DNA from 4 places in the Pseudochelatococcus lubricantis genome. Region 1 is predicted to be linked to each of the others. Evidence: riboswitches for the same ligand, from Rfam matches in the RefSeq annotation. Region 1 holds a riboswitch; each other region holds the start of a gene.
The links. Region 1 has a riboswitch for cobalamin ahead of metE (5-methyltetrahydropteroyltriglutamate--homocysteine S-methyltransferase). Riboswitches for the same ligand answer to the same signal wherever they lie in the genome.
Positions count from the first base shown of each region.

Region 2: another riboswitch for cobalamin. It lies ahead of ACFFJ7_RS09050 (TonB-dependent receptor plug domain-containing protein); the one in region 1 lies ahead of metE (5-methyltetrahydropteroyltriglutamate--homocysteine S-methyltransferase).
Region 3: another riboswitch for cobalamin. It lies ahead of cobW (cobalamin biosynthesis protein CobW); the one in region 1 lies ahead of metE (5-methyltetrahydropteroyltriglutamate--homocysteine S-methyltransferase).
Region 4: another riboswitch for cobalamin. It lies ahead of ACFFJ7_RS11065 (CbtB domain-containing protein); the one in region 1 lies ahead of metE (5-methyltetrahydropteroyltriglutamate--homocysteine S-methyltransferase).

Region 1 covers NZ_JBHLXC010000024.1:104,958-108,322, reverse strand. The annotation lists gene ACFFJ7_RS19690 (UPF0262 family protein) at 1-472, shown strand, start outside; gene ACFFJ7_RS19685 (arsenate reductase ArsC) at 474-920, shown strand; cobalamin riboswitch at 975-1,222, shown strand; gene metE (5-methyltetrahydropteroyltriglutamate--homocysteine S-methyltransferase) at 1,337-3,365, shown strand, end outside.
Region 2 covers NZ_JBHLXC010000002.1:1,371,531-1,374,895, reverse strand. The annotation lists gene ACFFJ7_RS09050 (TonB-dependent receptor plug domain-containing protein) at 1-1,847, opposite strand, end outside; cobalamin riboswitch at 1,981-2,169, opposite strand; gene ACFFJ7_RS09045 (DNA translocase FtsK) at 2,518-3,365, shown strand, end outside.
Region 3 covers NZ_JBHLXC010000006.1:249,768-253,132, reverse strand. The annotation lists gene ACFFJ7_RS11995 (cobyric acid synthase) at 1-342, opposite strand, end outside; gene cobO (cob(I)yrinic acid a,c-diamide adenosyltransferase) at 370-984, opposite strand; gene cobU (bifunctional adenosylcobinamide kinase/adenosylcobinamide-phosphate guanylyltransferase) at 1,016-1,537, opposite strand; cobalamin riboswitch at 1,714-2,021, shown strand; gene cobW (cobalamin biosynthesis protein CobW) at 2,061-3,113, shown strand; gene cobN (cobaltochelatase subunit CobN) at 3,149-3,365, shown strand, end outside.
Region 4 covers NZ_JBHLXC010000006.1:43,153-46,517, forward strand. The annotation lists gene ACFFJ7_RS11050 (DUF1576 domain-containing protein) at 1-16, opposite strand, end outside; gene ACFFJ7_RS11055 (TM2 domain-containing protein) at 74-379, opposite strand; gene ACFFJ7_RS11060 (histidine phosphatase family protein) at 596-1,162, opposite strand; cobalamin riboswitch at 1,226-1,370, shown strand; gene ACFFJ7_RS11065 (CbtB domain-containing protein) at 1,402-1,611, shown strand; gene ACFFJ7_RS11070 (CbtA family protein) at 1,629-2,357, shown strand; gene galE (UDP-glucose 4-epimerase GalE) at 2,865-3,365, opposite strand, start outside.

The sequences.
Region 1 (3,365 bases):
TGACAAGCGCTGCCGTCTCGTGTCCGTGACGCTGGACGAGGCCTCGCTCGGGCGGGGCAATCCCGATCAGGAGCACGAGCGCGCCGTCGCCATCTGGGATATTCTTGAAGAAAACCATTTTACCGTCGCCGGCCACGAGGGTGGTCCGTATGCGCTCCGCATCGCGCTGGTCGACCGCAAGCTGGCGCTGGAGATACGCGAGGCGGAAGGCGCGCATGTCGTTTCGCATTTCCTGTCGCTGACGCCGTTCCGGCGCGTGATCAAGGACTACGAGCTTATCTGCGAAAGCTATTACGCCGCCATTCGCACGGCCACGCCGTCGCAGATCGAGGCCATCGACATGGGGCGGCGCGGCATGCACGACGAGGCGTCGGAGCTGCTGCGCGAACGGCTGGCGGGCAAGCTCGACGTCGATTTCGACACGGCACGCCGGCTGTTCACGCTGCTGTTCGCCTTGCACTGGAAGGGCTGACATGGCCGACGGAACGGCGGGGCGTCGCATCCAGTCCGTGCTGTTCATGTGCGCCCTGAACGCGGTGCGTTCGCCCATGGCGGAGGGCATCGCCCGCCACTATTTCGGGCGCTCGCTTTACGTCGCCTCGGCCGGCGTGCGGCCGGACGAGATCGACCCCTTCACTGTCGCTGTCATGGACGAGATCGGCATCGACCTTGCCGGCCACCGCCCCCAGTCGCTGGAGGAGCTGGAGGATACCGGCTTCGATCTCATCGTCACCCTTTCCCCCGAGGCGCATCACCGGGCGATGGAACTGACCCGAACCATGGCCGCCGCGGTGGAGTATTGGCCGACCTTCGATCCCACCGCCGTGCAGGGATCGCGCGACCAGCGCCTCGATGCCTACCGTTCCGTGCGCGACGGGCTCCGGAAACGTATCGTCGAGCGCTTCAGCAGCCAGAAGTAAAACAATGATATAAACATATCTTTATATATATGCTTGACCGCCGATCCCGATCTGTCATAGTGCGACGGTCGTGGTTCTTCGCCCTGCCGTCGGCGGCGGCGAAGCCAAGAGGGAATCCGGTGCAGGGCGTGGCCGCGGGAGCGGCCGCGATCCGATTCCGGAGCTGCACCCCGCAACTGTCGGCGGCGAGCGCCCGTCCAATTCGTGTCACTGATGGTGGCATTCTTGCCACATCCATCGGGAAGGCCGGACGGGTGCGCTGACCCGCGAGCCAGGAGACCTGCCACGATGCATGAACGTCCTCGGGCGGGGTCCCCGGTGGTCGCCTGTCGTGGCGCGTCCCCGGAGTGGACCCGGGGCGGCGTCCGCGTGCGTCCGCTCGGCCTTTTGCCCCCCATTTCAAGGGGTTATAGCCGATGTCTTTGTCTCATACGTCTTCGTCTCCCAATCCGCCTTCTGTGCCCACCGCCACCCTCGGCGTGCCGCGCATAGGCCCCCGCCGCGAGCTGAAGACGGCGCTCGAAGCCTTCTGGTCCGGCAAGATCGGGCAGGAAGCCCTGCTCGAAACCGCCGCCGGCCTGCGCGTCGCCAACTGGGCGCGCCAGCACGCGGCCGGCATCGCGCACATTCCGTCGAACGATTTTTCCCTTTACGACCAGGTTCTTGACACCGCCGTCGCCGTCGGCGCCATTCCCGCCGCCTATGGCTGGAAGGGCGGTCCGGTGTCGCTGGAAACCTACTTCGCGCTCGCCCGCGGCACCGAGGGCGACGTCGAAGCCTGCGCCGTTCACGGCCATGCGCATGGTTCGACATCCGGCTTGCCGGCTCTGGAAATGACGAAATGGTTCGACACCAACTACCACTATCTCGTCCCGGAGTTTTCGCGCGGCCAGGAGTTCGCGCTCGCCTCTACCAAGATCATCGACGAGTTTCGCGAGGCAGCGGCACTCGGATACCGCACGCGCCCGGTGCTGATCGGCCCGGTCACCTTCCTGAAGCTCGGCAAGAGCCGCGATGAAGCCTTTGATACGCTTTCGCTTTTGCCTGGCCTGCTGCCCGTCTACACGGAAATCCTGCGCCGCCTCGCCGCCCACGGCGCCGACTGGGTGCAGATCGACGAGCCAGTGCTCTCGCTCGATCTCGACGACGCGACCCGCGCCGCCATCGCCTCCGCCTATGGCATGTTCGCCCGCGCCGTGTCGGGCCTGAAGATCCAGCTCACCAGCTATTTCGGCGCGCTTGGGGACAACCGCGCGACGGCGCTGTCGCTGCCGGTCGCCGGCCTGCATCTCGATCTCGCCCGGGCGCCCGGGCAGCTCGATGCCTTGCTGGCGGAGGCGCCGGCGGGGCTGGTGCTGTCGCTCGGCGTGATCGATGGCCGTAACGTCTGGCGCGCCAACCTGCCGGCGATCCTCGACCGCATCGAGCCCGTCGCGGCAAGGCGGGGCACCGATCATCTCATCGTTTCGGCCTCCTGCTCGCTGCTGCACGTGCCGTACGACCTCACGCTTGAAACCGGCCTCGACGCGGAACTGAAGGGCTGGCTGGCTTTCGCCGCCCAGAAGCTCGACGAGTTGTCGATCCTGGGCCGTGCGCTGGCGCAGGGGCGCGATGCCGTGAAGGATGAGCTTGCCGCCTCCGCCGCTGCCGCGCGGACGCGCGCCGCGTCGGCGCGCATCCACAACCCGGCGGTCGCCACCCGCCTCGCAGCGGTGAAGCCGGAGGACACACGCCGCGCCCACCCGTTCAGCGAAAGGCGCGAGGCGCAGCGGGAGGCGCTCAATCTGCCGCGCTTCCCCACGACCACCATCGGCTCCTTCCCGCAGACGAGCGAGGTGCGCAAGGCGCGCGCCGCCCACACGCGCGGCGAACTGGACGGCGCGGGCTATGACGCCTTCCTGCGCAAGGAAACGGCGGCCACCGTCCGCTGGCAGGACGAGATCGGCCTCGACGTGCTCGTGCACGGCGAGTTCGAGCGCAACGACATGGTGCAGTATTTCGGCGAGCTGCTCGACGGCTACGCCTTCACCCGCAATGGCTGGGTGCAGAGCTACGGCTCGCGCTGCGTGCGTCCGCCCGTCATTTTCGGCGATGTCTCGCGCCCACAGCCGATGTCGGTGGAGTGGATCGCCTACGCCCAGTCGCTGACCGACAAGCCTGTGAAGGGCATGCTGACCGGCCCTGTCACCATGCTGCAATGGTCCTTCGTGCGCGACGACATCCTGCGTGCCGACGTCTGCCGCCAGATCGCGCTGGCGCTGCGCGACGAGGTGGCGGACCTGGAGGCCGCCGGAATCCGCGTTATCCAGATCGACGAGCCGGCGATTCGCGAGGGACTGCCGTTGCGCAAGGCGGACTGGAAGCATTACCTCGACTGGGCGGTGGAGAGCTTCCGGCTCACGTCGTCCGGCGTGCGGGACGAAACGCAGATCCATACGCACATGT
Region 2 (3,365 bases), on a different contig from region 1:
ACCGTGCTGTCGGCGGCCTTGTAGTCGACGGCGACGTTGACGGTCGCATATCCCGACGTGCGCAGGCGCGGGATGGAGAAATCGCGGTTGCCGTCCACCCACGCACCAACATAAAGCGCGGTCGCGGAAAGCCCCAGCTTCTCCGTCGCCTGCCAGCGCGCGGTGAAGCTCGCCTTGTGCCGGGGGCGGCGCAGCAGCTCCTGCCGCGCAACGTCATCACGCGCGAGGGTGAAAGTATAGTCCGCGCGCAGGTCGACCGCCGGCGTCAGCGCCACCGCCGCGAAGGCTTCCACGCCCCGCGTCGTCGCCTTGCCCACGTTCTCGTAGGACGTGAAATCCGTGTTGGTGTTGATGAGATTGTCGATATCGTTGTGGAAATACGTGGCGCCGATCAGCACGCGCTCTCCGGCAAGCGGTTGCTCGAAGCCGATATCGTAGCCGGTGCTTTCCTCCGGCCGCAGATCCGGATTGCCGTAGAAGTTGTAGAGCGGGCGCGAATCCATGAAGCGCTGGCTCAGGGTAGGGGCCTTGAACCCCGTGCCGACGCTCGCCTTCAAGCGCGTTTCCAGCACCGGCAGCGTGAAGGTGGGGGCGATGCGCCAGGTGGTGTGGGCACCGAAATCGTCGTTGTCGTCGTGGCGAATGTTGGCGGCGAAGGCAAGGCGGTCGAAAATCTTCCCCTGCCATTCGATGAATCCCGCGCTGTTGCCGGCAGACGCCGTAAGGCTGGCGTCGTCGAAGCGTTCGCGTTCGTGCTGGAGCCCAAGGATGAGCTTGTGATCGGGCGCGACGACGACATCCGCGCGCCAGTCGTAGATCGTCCGCTCGCCGAGATACTCCGTCACGCTGCCGGGGCCGAACGCGGTCGCGGGCTCCGTGCTCTCGCGGTCCTCGTTGGCGTAGCCGATGCCAAAGGTGTTGGTGATGCGCCCGTCCCACAGCGACCACACGCCCTCCGCACGGGTTACGAAGCGTTGGTTGCGCTGTTCGCTGCGGGCGGCGTTCGGAGCGCCGGGCCAACCTCCGTCGGTCGTGTTCTTCAGCAGCGCGTCGCTGTAGCGGCCGACGACGGACAGGCGAAAATTGTCGGTGACCGCGAAGCCGAGCCGCGTGGCGAAACTCCAGTTGTCATAAAAGTCGTCGTTGATGCGCTGGCCGGGTGGCACCAGTTCCGGCGGCGTCACCGGCGTCGCCTCCGTCCGCAGGTGAGCGGCGGAGAAGAAATAGTCGAACCGCTCGCCGCCGCCGGACAGGCTCGCGCTCTGGTTGAAGGTGCCTGCCGAACCGCCTTCGAGCATGAGCGCCGCCTTTGGCGGCCCCTTGCCGGCCTTCGTCGTGATGCTGATCACCCCCCCGAGTGCATCCGCGCCGTACAGGCCGCTCTGCGGGCCGCGCAGCACCTCGATGCGCGCGACGTCGGCTGTCGCCAGATGGCTGAAATCGAACACGCCATTCGGCGTCGACGGATCATTGACCGGCACGCCGTCGACCAGCACCTTCACGTGGTTGGCGTTGGTGCCGCGCAGGAAAACGGATGCCTGCCCACCGGGACCACCGGTCTGCACCATGTTCAGGCCGGGAACCGTGGCGAGCGCGTCCGCGAGCGTGCGCCGCTGGTCGCGGGCTATCTCCTGCTCCGTGATGACCGTCACCGCCGAGCCGACCTGCGCCACCGGCGTCGGTACGGCGGTCGCGGTCACCGTGATCTCGTCAAGCATCATTGCATCCGCCTGCCGGGCGTGCACCGGGTCGGCCTGCATGGCGAGCGCCGCCAGCGCCGGCGGAACGGAAAACAGAAAAGCGACGCGCAGCGCATGCGCCGTCGACAGGCGGAGGGGAGGGAACAAGACAGAACCTCTTCGGGCAACGCCGGCCCGGAGGCAGCGCACGTCAGGTGGCACGTCACCGCGACAAGACACACCCGCCCGCCCGAAGACGAGAACGGCAAGCCCGCACCGGCACACCCCGACCGATGGTCCGCTGTGACCACGTCCGACGGCAGGTCTCCTGGCTCGCGGTTGACGCCTGCACCGCCTTCCCGGACCGAAATCCAGTGGCCTCGTGGCGCAAGCCTGCCGCTCACAGTTGCGGGGGCAGCCGCAGTATCACGCATCGCGCTCACTGCGTTCCCTTTTCATCCTCGGAAGGAACCGTCACGATGAAGCTACACTTTGCACGCACCGCTGTCAAAAACCCGCCGCAATTGTCAACACCGGAACCTTTCTCCTGGCGGTGACAGGCATGATATCGTCATATATGACATATATCTGGAGAAAATGACATATGATTCGAAAAATAGATCGCATTCGCCATAGGAGCGACGCAACCGTCGCCTCGCTCGCATCGCGCTTCGCCGGCTTAACGTTAATCGTCGCGCCAGAGTTAATCCCGGTTTAACCGCCTGGGGACTACACTTGGCTCGAATCAAGCCAATTTGCGAGTTCTGCCCGAAACATGCGAACCATCCGAAGGACCTCGTCCCACGCTGAGGATATTTCCGATGCGTTGCGCCGCTTCATGGTGCAGCGTGCTGTCGAACTGGCCGGCCTTTTCCTGCTCGCGTTCATCGGTGCATCGGTTCTGGCGCTGATGACGTGGTCGGTTGAGGACCCGAGCCTGACCCACGCCACGGACGGGCGGGTCGCCAACATGCTGGGCATGCCGGGGGCCATCTTCGCCGATCTCATCATGCAGATATTCGGCCTCGGCTCCGTCGCGCTGCTGCTGCCGTGCGCGGTCTGGGCCATCCGGCTCGTGGGGCGGCGGCCGCTGCCGCGTCCGGCGCTGCGCATCGGCCTTTGGCTGGTGGGAACGGGCGCTGCCTCGGCGGTCGCGAGCGCGCTGCCGGAAACCGCCCGCTGGCCGCTGCCGTCCGGACTTGGCGGTGTGGTCGGCGATGCGCTGCTGTTCGGCGGCCACGGCCTGGCCGGCACGGGCGGCATCGGCGGCGTGATCGTCGGGCTCTTCTATGCCGCTACCGCCATTCTCGCGCTTTCTGCGGCCTCTGGCTTCGGCCTCGCGCAAGCCGCGCGCTCTCCGTCCCCCGAGTCTCCTTACGATATGCCGGCCGCGGATGACGACGGCCGCGACGAGCCGGGCTGGGGGATCGTCTCGCTGGGCGCCGTCATCCATGGCCTGATGACGCTGCGCACGGCACTCGCACGTCGCTTCCGCAAGCCCGACCCGCTGCGTGACGGGCGCGAGCCCGCCGAAGGGCTGGCAGCGCACCCGGCGCGGGAGCCCGTGTTCGGCGACGATTACGACTTTGCCGAGTCGTACGCCACGCACCAGCCGCAGGCTGTGCACCAGGCACCCGCGCAGAACTTTCCGCAAGGCTATCCACAGGCCGCGCCCGCATTTACCGG
Region 3 (3,365 bases), on a different contig from region 1:
GAAGCTGTCGAGCACATAAGGCAGCAACGTCGCCTTGAGCCCCTGATAGCGCCGCGCGTCGGCGCTGGCGAACACCTGCCCCTGCACGATGACCTGTGAGCCGGTCTCGCTCTGCGGCTTCAGCAACACCGGATTCATGTGGACGCCCGGCGGCACGCGGGCGGCGCGCGCCTGCAGCGCCTGCGCGCGGCCGATCTCGCCGCCGTCGGCCGTCACCGCCGCATTGTTCGACATGTTCTGCGGCTTGAATGGCCTCACGCTCAGTCCGCGATTGGCAAGCGCCCGCGCCAGCCCGGCAACGATGAGCGATTTGCCCACGTCCGACCCCGTGCCCTGAAACATCAACGCGCGGGCCTGCCTCGCCATCCGTCAGAACTCGATTCCCGGCTGCGCCTTCACACCGGCGGCGAAATGGTGCTTGACGGCGCCCATCTCCGTCACCAGATCGGCAGCCGCTATCAGCTCGGGCTTGGCGTTGCGTCCCGTCACGACGACATGCAGATCGTTCCGCCGGTTCCGCAGCGTGTCGACCACCTCGGCGAGGTCCAGATAATCGTAGCGAAGCGCGATGTTCAGTTCATCCAGAACGACAAGGCTGAGCGCGGGATCGCCGATGAGTTCGCGCGCCTTGTCCCACGCCCGGCGCGCGGCGGTGATGTCGCGCTCCAGGTCCTGCGTTTCCCAGGTGAAGCCCTCGCCCATCGTATGCCAGACGACGCGCTCGCCGAACGCGGAGAACGCCTCGCGCTCGCCCGTCTGCCACACGCCCTTGATGAACTGCACCACGCCGACCCGCCTGCCGTGTCCCAGCATGCGCAGCGCCAGCCCGAAGGCCGCTGTCGACTTGCCCTTGCCGGGCCCGGTGTTGACGATCAGCAGCCCCTTTTCCACCGTCTTTGCGGCGACTTCCGCATCCTGCACCGCCTTGCGGTTCTGCATCCGTGCCTTGTGGCGCTGCGCCCGTTCCTCGCTGATATCCGTCATTCCCACCTCGTCCGATCCGTCATGCCGCCACTCATTTCACCTGCATCGCGAGCCCAGCAACCATGAACACCACGCGATCCGCCCGCGTCGCGACCATCTGGTTAAGCCGTCCGGCGGCATCGCGGAAGCGGCGTGCCAGGGCGTTGTCCGGCACGATGCCGAGGCCTACCTCGTTGGAGACCACGACCCACGGCCCGCGCGGGCGGCCGAGCGCCTCCGCTAGCCGCTGGCTTGCCGTCTCCACATCCGGTCCGTCCGGCGACAGCATGACGTTGGTCAGCCACAAAGTCAGGCAGTCCACCAGCACCGGCATGCCTTCCGGCGTGGCGGCCAGTGCACCGGCGACGTCGAGCGGCGCCTCCCGGGTGTTCCAGCCCGCCGGCCGCCTGGCCGCATGGGCGGCGATACGCGCATGCATCTCCTCGTCGTAGGCCTGCGCGGTCGCGATATAGCGCCACGGCGCGGGCTGCTCCATGATCAGCCGCTCCGCGTGGCTGCTCTTGCCGGAGCGCGCGCCACCCAGCACGAATGTAAGAGACGAACGGTGCGCCAAGAAACTACCCGATCCTTAGAGAAACTGCCCGATCCGCAAAGAAACTGCCCCAGCCCGAAACCAGCCGCCGGAGCCTGAAACAGAGGGGCGCGCCCGGGCCGATTCTCCGCGAGCATAGGGCCGAACCCGCTTGCAACCAACGCAAATTTGCGCCGTTGACAGGCTCCGCTCCCCGGCCCTAGATGACGTATGACGGTCTTTCCCCGCATGAGCAATGCCGGGGAAAGCTAAGAGGGAATGCGGTGCGCAAACGTTCGTCCGCCGGACTTTCGTTTGTTATGCCGCAGCTGTTCCCGCAACTGTAGCCGGATAGCTCTTCCGCGTTGAGCGCTCTCCGATCGGAAAGCGCTCAAAGCACACAATCGCGGAGCCTGTTACGATTTCGCAAAATCGGAGCACGCTCCCACGCCACTGAGTACTCGGGAAGGCGGTGGACGAGCGAGAATCCGGGAGCCAGGAGACCTGCCGTCACCCGATTCACTCTGACCGTCCGGCGGGAGAACCGGACAGGGAGCGCATTTCGATGGCTGATTCCGCCCTTTCCGCCGCTCGCGGCCGCGTGCCTTGCACCATCATCACCGGCTTCCTCGGTGCGGGCAAGACGACCCTCATCCGCAACCTGCTCGAACAGACCGGCGGCAGCCGCCTCGCCATCGTCGTCAACGAATTCGGCGATGTGGGCATCGACGGCGAAATCCTGCGCAGCTGCGGCGTCGAGAACTGCCCGCAGGACAACATCGTCGAACTCGCCAACGGCTGCATCTGCTGCACCGTCGCCGACGACTTCGCCCCCGCTCTCGACCGCATTCTGGCGCTGGAGCCGAAGGTCGATCATATCCTGATCGAGACCTCCGGCCTGGCGCTGCCCAAGCCGCTGGTGCAGGCGTTCCAGTGGCCGGCGATTCGCGGGCGCGTCACGGTCGACGGCGTCATCGCCGTCGTCGACGGCCCCGCTCTCGCCGAAGGCCGTGTCGCCGCCGATCCCGCCGCGCTGGAGACGCAGCGTGCCGCCGATGCCTCCATCGACCACGACGATCCCGTCGAGGAAGTGTTCGAGGATCAGATCGCCTGCGCCGATCTTGTCATCGTTTCCAAGACCGACCTGCTCGGTGAGGCGGATCGCGCCCGTGTCGAGGAAACCCTGCGCCCGCACCTGCCGCCGGCGGTCAGGATCGTGGCCGGCGTAAACGGCAAGGTCGATGCCGCCGTGGCGCTGGGACTGGGGCTCGGCGTCGAGGACGACATCGAAAACCGCCGCACGCATCACGACGACGAGGCGGACCACGAGCACGACGAGTTCGACAGCTTCGTTGTCGAACTGCCCGCCGTCGCCCGGCCGGAAGATCTGGCGCGGCGCATCAGTGCCGCTGTCGAGGCCGAGAACATCCTGCGCCTCAAGGGCTTCGCCCACGTCGAGGGCAAGCCGCTGCGCCTGCTTGTGCAGGCGGCGGGTCCGCGTGTCGACCACTATTTCGACCGCCCGTGGAGCGCGGACGAAACGCCGCGCACGCGCCTCGTCGTCATCGGCCTCAAGGGCATCGACCGCGCGGCGATCGAGCGAATCCTCGCCGCATGAGCGCCCCGCGCCAGTGATCCGCGAAAGCACGGACCATGCATCTGCTCGCCACCACCACCGCCTCGCTGGATGACCTGATCGAGCCTGTCGATCTCGGCCAATCCCCGGCGCCGCTGGCGGCGCTGTCCTTCACGGACAGCGATCTCGCCGGCCTCGCCGCGGCCTGGCGGGAAGACCGGCGGCGGGCGGAAGACGCCATCCCGGACCTGCGGCTCGCGCATCTGCGCGACCTGCGCCATCCGATGTCCGTCG
Region 4 (3,365 bases), on a different contig from region 1:
TTTGCCTCGCATTCATGATCGGTTGCCCCTGGAATGCTGTCACGATCCCCTCCACGCCGGCCTGACGTCCGATCTACTGCGATGCGGTCAGGCTCCCGCCATGCGCCGCAGCCTGCCGGGTGTATTTCTGGCGCAACTGCTCCCGCTTCTCCCTTGCCATGCCGCTTATCAGAAAAACGTCGAAGAGCGTCCACAACAACCCGATGATGCAAATATTCAGGACGATCTGCAGGATCGCGCTTTTTGGGCGGCCGAGGTAAAACCTGTGCGCGGATAGCAAGCCGAGGAAGAACCACAGCAGGTAGGCGACGATGAGGTTCGGCCCCTCGTTTTGAACTTGCATTTCAACGACGAGGCGGTCTTGCGGGCTGAGTGACATGAGATATTCCTGAACCATATGGAATCGTCCGCACAATAGCATGGCGGGCGCTCCCCGAGGGACCTTCTACCCGAGAAACGTCGCCGGACGAGCGTTAAAACGCTGTTGAATGCAGCGGCTTTCCCCGGCATCGTGGCGCGTGCTTTTCAAACGTCGGTCAGCCTCTCGACCATTTCTACGTTTCGCTGAAACGTAGCAATGGTCTATCGCTTCGCTTCAGAGAAGCGCGAGCGGTAACGCCCGCAGCGTCCATCGGCGGCCGTCGTGCCGCAGGTCGGTGACCGACAACGGCCCGGCGTCGAGCCGCCAGAAGCAGGCGGCCGGCGCGCCGAGTGCATGCAGCGCCGCCGCGCGGGCCACTGCCGGATGGGTGACGGCGATGACACTCCCCCCCGTGCAGGCCGCATCCAGCCACGCGCCGACACGGCGGATCAGGGCCGAGACCGATTCGCCGCCGTGGGGGGCGTCGTCCGGATCGCCGAGCCAGGCGGCCACCGCCGCCGGTGTCTCGGCCGCGATCCCGGCGATGCTGCGGCCGCGCCAGAGCCCGAAGTCGCAGTCGTCGAGCCCGGCAATCGCCTCGGCGTCGAGCCCGAGCGCGGCCGCGGTCTGCCTGGTGCGCCGCTCCTGGCCGGACAGCGCACGATCGGCGCGCGGCAGGCGCCCGGCGAGTGTTGCTGCAAGGGTTTCCGCTGCCGTTTCCAGCTCCTCGTCCATGGGGAAACGGCCAGCGCGTGTCGCGGCTGTGGCGGCGTGGCAGAGCAGGGTGAGGCGTGTGGTCATGGTCCGGCATTCCGAGGCAGGCGCACCGCCCGGTTTCATATACATCAGGCGGGCGCGGGTTTCGTTGACTTGAGCATGAGGGAAGGTCATTATCCGGTATCGCTGGGAACGGGAAGTCGGTGGAAATCCGGCATGGTCGCGCCACTGTGACCGGCCGCGCGTATTGCGCGACCGGAAGTCAGACCCCGTTCCGGCATGATCTGAACCCGATCGGGACGCGCCATCCCAGAGGAGCTACGATGACCGATTTTACACATTTTCCGTCCGCCAAACCGGCGGTGATTCCCGTCAGCGAAATTCTGCCCTGGGCGGTCTTTGCCGGCCTGCTGTCGCTGCTGGCCATCTATTTCATCGGCGCGGAGCAGGGCGCGGTGGCGCTGTTCCAGGGCGAGTTCATCCACGAGTTTGTGCATGACGGCCGACACCTCCTCGGCTTTCCCTGCCACTGACGCCCGGAGTCGACATCATGGTCAGAACCCTGCTGGTGCGGGGCATGCTCGTCGGTCTTCTGGCGGGTGTGCTTGGTTTCGTTTTCGCGTATCTCGTCGGCGAGCCGCCGGTGGACGCGGCCATCGCCATTGAGGAGAGCGCGGCCGCCGCCGCCGGCGGAGCGTCCGGCGACGAGCCGGAGGTCGTCAGCCGGCTGGTGCAAAGCACACTCGGCCTGTTGACGGCGCTTGCGGTGTTCGGCGCCGCGCTCGGCGGCATTTTCGGGCTGGCCTTCGCCTATGCGCAGGGCAGGCTCGGACGGATCGGTCCGCGCGGCACGGCGGCCTTCCTCGCCGTTGCCGGCTTCATCTCCCTCGTGCTGGTTCCCCAGATCAAATATCCGGCAAACCCGCCGGCCGTGGGCAGCCCGGACACCATCGACATCCGCACCGGGCTCTACTTCACACTCATCCTGCTGTCGGTCGTCGCCGCTCTCGCTGCTCTCGCCATCGGCCGCCGCCTCGTGGCGCAGTACGGCACGTGGAACGCCGCGCTCATCGGCGGCGGCGTTTATGTGGTGGCCATGGCCCTGGCGATGTTCGTCATGCCGACCATCAACGAGGTGCCGGCCGAATTCGCGCCCGCCGTGCTGTGGGATTTCCGCGTCGCCACCATCGGCCTGCAGGTGGTGCTGTGGACGACGCTGGGTGTCGCCTTTGGCCTTCTGTCCAGCCGGCAGACGTCCGCAGCGAGCCGCAGCGGATGAAAGCCGGCGCCGCTGCAAACCGCATGGCGGCGCGGCGGCTCCGGCCGTGTCGCCGTCTGGCTGTGGCGCTTCTGGCTGCGTGGCTTCCGCTCCTCGCTGCCGCCCCGCCCGCGCTGGCGCACCGCAGGACCGCCGGGCCGACCGATGGAATCGCCATCGCTGGCATTTCCCATGGCGAGATGGCCATCCTCGATGCCCATCGTCGCGCTATCGTCGCCCGGGCGGCACGCAAGCCGCTGGCCGACGAGACGTTCTGGCGCGTGCTGAACTACGCCCGGATCCAGCATGCGTTCTGCCTGTGGGGGCTGGCGCCGGGCAGCGTCGCCGACGAGGAGAGCCCGTTCAACGAATGCTCGCACGCCTATCTCGCCGCGGCCAAGGATCTTCTGGTCCGCATGCGGGCCATGCCCGACATGGATGCCGCGACTCGCGCCCTGGGCGAGCGGGTCGATCGAGACCTGCTGCTTGCCGGCGCCCTTGAGGTATGCTCCTACAGCGCCGATACCTTCAACACTGCGGATGTGATCCGCCCGCGGTGGGCGCAGATGACCGTGCACCCGCCGACACTGATGGCGTTCGGCGGGCTCGCGGCCGCAGGTGTGGGGATGACAGCGGCGATGACATGGCGCCGGCGGTTTCGCTGGCGTAGCCTAGAGGGTTGAGGCTCTGCCAGCGCCATGCATCCGCGCACATCCTGTCGATGTCGCGCTCGGCCTTCCAGCCCAGCAGGCGGTTGGCGAAAGCGGGATCGGCGTAGCATTCAGCGACGTCCCCTTGCCGCCGCGCCACGAAGCGAAGCGGAATGTGCCTGTTGCTCGCGCGCTCGAAAGCATGCACGACTTCCAGCACGCTGAGGCCATACCCCGTGCCCAGATTCGCGGCGATGAAACGGCCCGTCGTCGCGAGATGCTCCAGCGCGGCAACATGCCCTTCTGCCAGATCCATGACGTGGATATAGTCGCGCACGCCGGTGCCGTCCCGGGTCGGATAGTCGGTGCCGAATACGTT